DNA from 2 places in the Margalitia sp. FSL K6-0131 genome. Region 1 is predicted to be linked to the other one. Evidence: riboswitches for the same ligand, from Rfam matches in the RefSeq annotation. Region 1 holds a riboswitch; the other holds the start of a gene.

Region 1 (4,217 bases):
GAATATTTGTTTTTTTACCAATAAAGTAAGGCGTTGAAGAATCAGCACGAATCAAATTGTTCCAGCCAATAAAACAATCATCTTCAACTCGGACATCTCCGAATATATACGAATTTGGTCCCACCACAGCGTTAACACTAATCTTTGGATATTCTGCATTTGGATTTTCTTCAATTGGAGGATTAAAAGAGAGAATTTGCCTTTGTGGATAGACTCCTGTTTGTTTAAACTTAAGATCCTCACCACCTACAGGTTGTTGCTGTCTCATTGCAGGAGGATAAGGATAGTATGGGTAGCCTTGATAGTATTGCATATGAAGTCCCTCCCCATCTTGTATAATTGTATCAATACATGGGTATTCGCTGTGAAGAGAAAATATTCATAATGAAATATTTGGGTGGTTTAGTACGGACACCAGATCCGTTATCTGTGACAAAAAGGGGGTATTTCTAATGTTTGCGGACATAGGATCCGTTATTTAGCATAAAAACAGTGATTTCCATGTGTTTTTTCATAAATAACGTACCCTGTGTCCGCTAGACTCTTAAATTAAGGTCATTTTATTAAAATAACGGATTCTCTGTCCGCTTAAGATTGTTCATTTAGGGAAATCCCCATACTTAAGATACTGCAGAGCTTCCTTGAGCATTATTTTTTGATTCTTGCTTCCGAGTCACACTCACCAATAAATAAACAATTGGTGTTGCCACAATGGAAGCAAGGAATTTAAATACATATTGTGTAAAAATAAGTGTTACGAGTACAGCTAATGGCATTGTTCCCATGAATGCAATCGCTATAAAAATAGTTGTATCCACTAGCTGACTTAACATAGTTGAAGCATTGTTCCTTAGCCATAGCTTCTTCGTACCATGCTTTTTCTTCAATTTGTTAAAAACAAAAACATCTAAGTTTTGACTGACTGCATACGATGCTAGGCTTGCTACAATCACTCTGAAGCTCCCGCCTAAAATGGTTTTAAACTCTGATTGATGTCCGAAAACCGGGGCAGCCGGCAATTGGATTGCAATAAAAATAAAGATTAAAGCAAGTACTTGTGTGATTAGGCCAGCTTGAACCGTTTTTCTCCCTGTTTCCTTTCCATACACCTCAACGATGACATCCACAATCGGATAGGTAAAAATATAGATGACAACTGCTGCAGGTAAAACTGCCAGGTGGCCAATGCTAAACAGCTTCACCGCTACAATATTTGCCAGAATTAATAAACCGACAAATAATCCATTTAAATATAATAACATCTTATCGGTTATCCACTTTCTCTGGATATAAATCATGATTCATTAAGCGGAAATTGGCCATTTCCTCATACTTCGTTCCCGGTCTACCATAATTGCAATAAGGATCAATAGAAATACCGCCACGAGGCGTAAATTTCCCCCATACCTCAATATAACGCGGATCTAAAAGTTTAATAAGATCATTCATAATAATGTTCACACAATCCTCGTGGAAATCTCCATGATTTCTAAAACTAAATAGATAAAGCTTCAGAGATTTACTCTCGACAATCTTTTTATCTGGTATGTAGCTGATATACATGGTTGCATAGTCTGGCTGGCTTGTAATGGGACATAGTGATGTGAACTCCGGACAGTTAAACTTTACAAAATAATCCCGATTCGAATGTAAATTATCTACGGATTCTAAAATTTCGGGAGAATACTCAAATTTGTACTTGGTACCTTGATTCCCTAACAAGGTTAAATCCTTTAACCCTTCTTCCTGTTTTCTTCCTGACATAAAAAAAGCCTCCTTAAGATGTACCTTGACATTTTAGAGAGGGAATTTTCCATAGCAAACATATTAAAATGGATAAAAGAAAAGCCATGCCCATTATGGACATGGCTATAATTGTCATGTATCCATAGTTTTTTATAGAGGGTTTTGTGCTATGAACCTCTCCCGTCATGTTCGGGTATTTAATTGAACATAATATAGAATATTAAATTCTTTACAGTCCGTCAACTAGAAATTTTATTATTCATCTTGTAATGCATTCTCAAGATCTTCAAGAAGATCCTCAATATCCTCTATCCCAACGGAAATGCGGATAAGTCCATCCTCTATTCCTAGCTCATGACGGCGTTCTTTTGGAATGGAGGCATGTGTCATTAAAGCTGGAATAGAAATTAAGCTCTCCACTGCACCTAAGCTTTCTGCAAGTGTAAAGTATTTTACCTTCTTCAATACATCCAGTGCTTTTGCTTCTGATTCCACTGTAAAGGAGATCATCCCTCCAAAACCATCTGCTTGTTTGCTGTGGATATCGTGGCCCGGATGATTAGCTAAGCCGGGATAATAAACTTTTTGAACATGTTTATTATCTTGAAGAAAATTAACAACCTTTTTCGTATTTTCTTCAATCTCTTCCATACGAACGCCTAATGTCTTAATTCCACGAATTAATAGCCAGCTATCTTGCGGACCTAAAATACCACCTGTTGAATTTTGAATAAAATGAACATCTTCGGCTAACTTGTCATCATTCACAACTACAAGACCTGCTACTACATCGCTATGACCGCCAAGATATTTTGTTGCACTGTGAAGGACAATATCTGCTCCAAGTTCAAGCGGATTTTGCCAATACGGAGTACTGAAGGTATTGTCAACAATCAGTTTAAGGTTATTTTCTTTGGCGATTTCACTTACAGCCTGAATATCGGTAATTTTTAAAAGCGGATTTGTTGGGGTTTCTACATAAATCGCTTTTGTATTTGGTTTTACCGCATTTTTCACTGTGTCTAAATCGCTGGTGTCAACGAATGTTACTTCGAGATTAAAGCGGTTTAGAACCTTGGTCATAACACGGAATGTTCCGCCGTACACATCATCCGTCGCAATAATATGGTCCCCTGCAGAAAATAATTGGATAACTGCCGTGATGGCTGCCATACCTGAACCAAATGCAAATCCCCGCTTACCGCCTTCAATATCTGCAATTAGCTTTTCCAATGATTCACGCGTAGGGTTTCCCGTTCTTGAATATTCATATTTAAAATTACCAACACCATCTTGTTTATACGTACTTACTTGATAAATTGGTGTGGAAACAGCGCCAGTATAAGGATCACGACTAATTCCACCATGAATAAATTTCGTTTTTTTCCTCATGTTCATTCCTACTTTCTAAGGCTTCTTTCTTAAACTATGTTGCTTTTGTAAACGAAAACCTTATAGAAATCCTTATTTGGGTTAAGAATGAATACTCTTTTTAAGAAAAGTTGCCCCGGAGATAAGTTTAAGATTTTATAACATTTACGAAAAACAACAATTTATACGAAATCAGCCTTCATATATTTTGCTACTAATGTAACGTTCGCTGCTATCCGGAAAAATGGTTACTATATTTGTTCCAGGTTTTGCTATTGCTGCCTCACGAAGACACGCTTCCATCGCTGCTCCCGAAGAGCTGCCTACTAAAAGACCCTCTAGTTTTGCCAATTCAGCCAAACGAGTGAATGCCGCTTCATCCGGAATGGTATGGATTGCATCAAAATAATTCCGGTCCATAAAAGGCGGCAGAAATTCCATCCCAATTCCCTCTGTTCGATGCGATCCCGACTCGCCGCCATTTAAAATCGACCCTTCAGGCTCTACTATAACCGTCTTCACATTTGGGAGTTTTTCTTTCAAATATCTAGAGGTCCCCATAAATGTCCCACCGGAGCCAGCTCCAACAACAAAAATATGAACATTCCCATCAAGTGCTTCATAAATTTCAGGTCCAAGACTTGCATAATACGTATCCGGATTAGCATAGTTTTGGAACTGACCTGGATAAAACGCACCCGGAATCGTTTCTAATAATTCCTTCGCTTTGGCAATCGCACCTTCCATCCCCAGTTCAGTTGGAGTATTTACGACTTTTGCCCCAAGCGCCCTCATTAATGTTTGTTTCTCAAGGCTGAATTTTTCCGGTACCACAAATATAGCTTGAACACCAAATTGAATAGCCGCAAGTGCTAGACCAATTCCCGTGTTTCCGGCTGTCGGCTCAATAATGGTTCCGCCTTTTTTCAGCTTTCCTTCCGCAAAGGCTATTTTCAACAAATACTGTCCTAAACGATCCTTTACACTACCACCAGGATTAAAATATTCAAGTTTCGCAAATAAACGTACACCCTCTGGCAATGTAAAGTTTGTAATCTCCACCAATGGTGTATTGCCTATTAATTCATGCACATTTCGCG
Region 2 (4,217 bases), 150 kb from region 1:
TCGAACCGCACTTGATTTATGGAATAATTGTCAGGTGGAGATTGAAGATGAAATGGATCTTCCTCCATTTGGGTTTGCTATTTGGAAAATCAAATAAGATGTTGAATTTTCATGTTTACGGCGGTAATATTATGATATATTTTCCATAATAAGGAGTTCCACATGTTAAAAAAGAGAAAGAAAAATAAGGAGTCCTTTTTCAAAAGTATATTAGTAGAAATCATTGGGGAAATCATTGGGAATATCCTGACCGCTATTCCGAGAATGCTGTTTCATTTTTTTAAACATATTTTTTAAAAGCAACCGGGGGCAATAAACCCCGGTTGTTTTATTGACATTTTCCTCTACTTTTAAGAAGCAGAAAAAGAATTTCACCTTGTATGAAGCATCAAGATAAATAAAAGTATATCTAGCACTAGATGAACCGCAGCGGTTGGTCAATGTAAGTGAATATTACTTAATTTTGTGCAACTTATGCTTAAGGATTAATTTGGATATCATCATTTAATACAGTTTCATAGTTTCTGATTTCATGTTCTGATCACAATTTCGAATACGAGTTCCTACTCTATTGTTACCGTTTCCTTCGCCTTACCACGATTCCGGGCACGATTCTCTCTCTATTATTACCGTTTCCTTCGTCTGACCACATTTTCGGGCACGATTTCCCCACTATTGTTACCGTTTCCTTCGTCTGACCACGACTTCGGGCACGATTCTCTCTCTATCGTTACCGATTCCCTTGCCTATCCACGATTTCGGGCACGATTTCCCCACTATTGTTACCGTTTCCTTCGTCTGACCACATTTTCGGGCACGATTTCCCCACTATTGTTACCGTTTCCTTTGCCTTACCACGATTTCGGGCACGATTCTCTCTCTATTGTTACCGTATCCTTTGCCTATCCACGATTTTGGGCATTATTCCTGTCTCGACTTATTATCTCCTAGAGAAAAAAGCGATCGGGTCCTCCCAATCGCCTTTCTTTCATTTTTATTTTTTCATTCCTGTATAAATAAGAATCGCATCACGCAAAAATTCCGCTGCACCTGATTGTACTTTGTTATAATAAGCTGCAAATCGTTCATCATCCACATACATCTGCGCTAGCCCTGCATGTGCTTCTTTACTGTAACTTGCCCAAGTGTACCCTAACCATTTACGATGTAATTCCGCAGTTTTCTGTGCTAAATCACTTGCAGGATCTCCGGTGGCCATTGCTTCCTTTAAAGTCACAAGAACTTCCTCACCCAATTTTTCCAATTCTGCATATTGTTCTTTTGTTAGTCCTTTGATTTTTTGATTGGATTGGTCAATTGTCTCATCCCCATACTTGGCTCTAATTTCCGCTCCATATTTCTTTTCATTTTCTTCAATCATTTTTTGCTTAAAGCCTTCAAATTTTTCTTTGTCTGACATGGTTATTCTCCCTTCTGTGACAGCTATTGTTTTATCTACATTGGAAATTAATTGATCTAGTTGCGCACGCTTTGCCAGAAGCTTTTCGCGGTGTTCCTTCAATGCATTGGTGCGGTCAAATGACGGATCAGTCATAATATTTTTGATATTTTCCAAACTGACTCCTAATTCTCTATAGAAAAGAATCTGCTGGAGACGATCAACCTCTCGAGGACCATAGATCCGATATCCGGATGAATTGATTCTTGCCGGCTTAAGAATCCCAATTTCATCGTAATATCTCAAAGTTCTCGTACTGATTCCGGCCAATTTCCCTAGTTTTTGCACTGTGTACTCCACGTGTTATCCCTCCTGACAACATCAATATACACCTTTACGTAACGTTAATGTAAATAGGTTTGATGAAAAAAGTTATTTAAATGAAAATCATTGCGTTATTCTTAATATCGAAAATTCCAAATAGTATATAATTACCTTATCATCAAAGGAATTGGGAGGAATTAAGTTGAAGCATGACATTAATGAAATGGAGATACACCGCCAGTATAAGGACGAAATTTTTCAGAAGTTAAAAAGTGAACCTTATGCCCAGTTTTTAGGAATTGAATTAATAGAAATGGGTGAAGGAATGGCAGTTGCAGAGCTGGATGTAGCAGACCATATGGTAAATGCCCATGGAACCGTGCATGGAGCCATTATTTTCGCCATTGCTGATTTTGTGTTTGCAGTTGCCTGCAATTCTTACGGAAAAACATCAGTGGGGCTTTCCACTACCGTTAATTTTATGGCACCAGGTAAGAAAGGCTCCCGGTTAAAAGCAACTGCCATGGAAGAAAAACGAAACCACCGAACCGCTTGGTATAACATAAAAGTCGAAAGTGACGGGGAATTGATTGCTACGATGGAAGCATTAGCTTATCGTAAAGATCATTATTTTGTCCCGGTTAAAGAAGAAAGCTGAGACTTTTGGAAGAAAAATCAATTGACTAGATGATTAAATAGGCCTATCATTATACTTTGTGTATGTAATACGTGGTTCGAAACCATCCCACGATAAAAAACTAAGGGAGAGAATTTATATGAAAGTTAAAACGCTTGTAGGGAATGGAATTGTCGCTGCCCTTTACATTGCTGTTTCGTTTTTTATTCAGCCATTTGGATTTACGAATATTCAATTTCGTGTTTCTGAAATGTTTAATCATTTAGTTGTATTTAATAAGAAGTTCATCTATGGTGTTTTATTAGGTGTATTTCTTACGAATCTATTTTTATCACCGATGCGGGCCTATGATCTTGTTTTCGGATTTGGCCAATCGATTATATCATTACTGATTACGATCATTGTTAGCCGCTTTATCAAAAATATTTGGACCCGTATGATCGTGAATACGATTGTATTTACCATTACCATGTTCTTGATTGCAATCGAGCTCCATTTAGCCTTTCATTTGCCATTTTTATTTACTTGGCTTACAACAGCAATTGGAGAATTTGTTGTAATGGCAATCGGTGCACCAATTATGTATCTACTAAACCAACGCATACACTTTGAAAAGAGAGTTTAATATATGGTATCAAGCACCAAAGTAAAAATTGGCAGCCAAAAGCTGCCGATTTTTTTACATATTCTGAGTTGCCGGAACGACATCCAAGCTTTTCTTTCTTCCGAATAATAACGTGTACACAATTAGTAAGGCTACTAAACAGAAGATGGAAAAACCATAGATGAAATGATAACCCGTATACGAAGCTAATAATCCTAACCCCGTGGATCCGATTGCCATCCCCAAGTCCATAGAGGAGAAATACATAGCATTTGCGGTACCTTGCTTATCCTTCGTTACGATGCTGACTGCAATTGCTTGAAGGGTAGGTGTTACGGTTCCGTACGCAATCCCGTAGAATAATCCTGCTAAGAGCAATGTCCATGAGCTATGTGTGATTGCTAATAGGAAGAGTCCGATAATACCGCACACAGTGGAAGGATAAATAATTAGTTTATGGCCAAACGTGTCAAACAAACGTCCGGATATCGGACGTGCAACTACCATAACAATTGCCATCACTAAGAAAAATAATGAAACTGACCCACTAATATTCTCTTCCTTGCCAAGCTCCCTTAAAAAGCTAATAACGCCCCCTAAAGTAATCGTAAAAAAGGCGGTTAAAATACATGGAATAAAGGCTGTCTTATCAAATGCGTATTTTTTGAATGCGCCTTTTTCCATCTTTTTAGGAGCTGCTGCAGATTGCGGTTTCTTAATAGTAAAACTGAGAATCATTGTAATAACCGCTAATAAAGCAGAAATAATCAATAATAGATTAAAAGAAAAATATTGGAGAACTGCAAGACCAAGCATCGGTCCCATACTTGTTCCCACACTCGTTGCTAAACCGTAATATCCAATACCTTCCCCAAGCTTTTTCTTCGGAATAATATTCGTTGCCATAGTGGCAAGAATCGTAGACATAATCCCGAAGCCAATCCCATGAAAAATTCTTAAAAGGATTAAAAAGGAAATCGATTCCTGGCCATAGCTTAATCCTACGGTAATGGCAACAAAGGCAAAGGAAAAAATACTCATCATCTTAATATTGATCTGATGTATTAAGGATCCGATGAATGGGCGTGTGCAAATTGCGGCCAACATGAAGACAGTGGTCATTAGACCCCCTTCAGTCGGATTGTCTTTTACTTCCGTAATAAAAGCCGGAAATCCTGCTGTAAGTAATTGCAGACATAGGAAAAATAAAAAAGCCATTATCACAATGGCGACAAACTGTTTTGTCCACAACC

What was found. A riboswitch is a leader RNA that binds a small molecule or an ion and turns the genes downstream of it on or off. The one in region 1 is predicted to bind preQ1.
Region 2: linked by a shared signal. The riboswitch ahead of NSQ59_RS23060 (QueT transporter family protein) and the one ahead of queF (preQ(1) synthase) in region 1 are both predicted to bind preQ1.

What each region holds. Positions count from the first base shown of each region.
Region 1 is NZ_JBBOZS010000001.1:4,568,021-4,572,237, forward strand. Features, by position in the region: gene NSQ59_RS22390 (DapH/DapD/GlmU-related protein) at 1-313, opposite strand, end outside; gene NSQ59_RS22395 (queuosine precursor transporter) at 621-1,262, opposite strand; gene queF (preQ(1) synthase) at 1,264-1,764, opposite strand; PreQ1 riboswitch class I at 1,883-1,930, opposite strand; gene NSQ59_RS22405 (bifunctional cystathionine gamma-lyase/homocysteine desulfhydrase) at 2,002-3,138, opposite strand; gene NSQ59_RS22410 (PLP-dependent cysteine synthase family protein) at 3,310-4,217, opposite strand, start outside.
Region 2 is NZ_JBBOZS010000001.1:4,714,563-4,718,779, forward strand. Features, by position in the region: gene NSQ59_RS23040 (alpha-glycosidase) at 1-97, shown strand, start outside; gene NSQ59_RS23045 (hypothetical protein) at 163-297, shown strand; gene NSQ59_RS23050 (MerR family transcriptional regulator) at 995-1,759, opposite strand; gene NSQ59_RS23055 (PaaI family thioesterase) at 1,920-2,381, shown strand; PreQ1 riboswitch class I at 2,447-2,491, shown strand; gene NSQ59_RS23060 (QueT transporter family protein) at 2,500-2,985, shown strand; gene NSQ59_RS23065 (MFS transporter) at 3,040-4,217, opposite strand, start outside.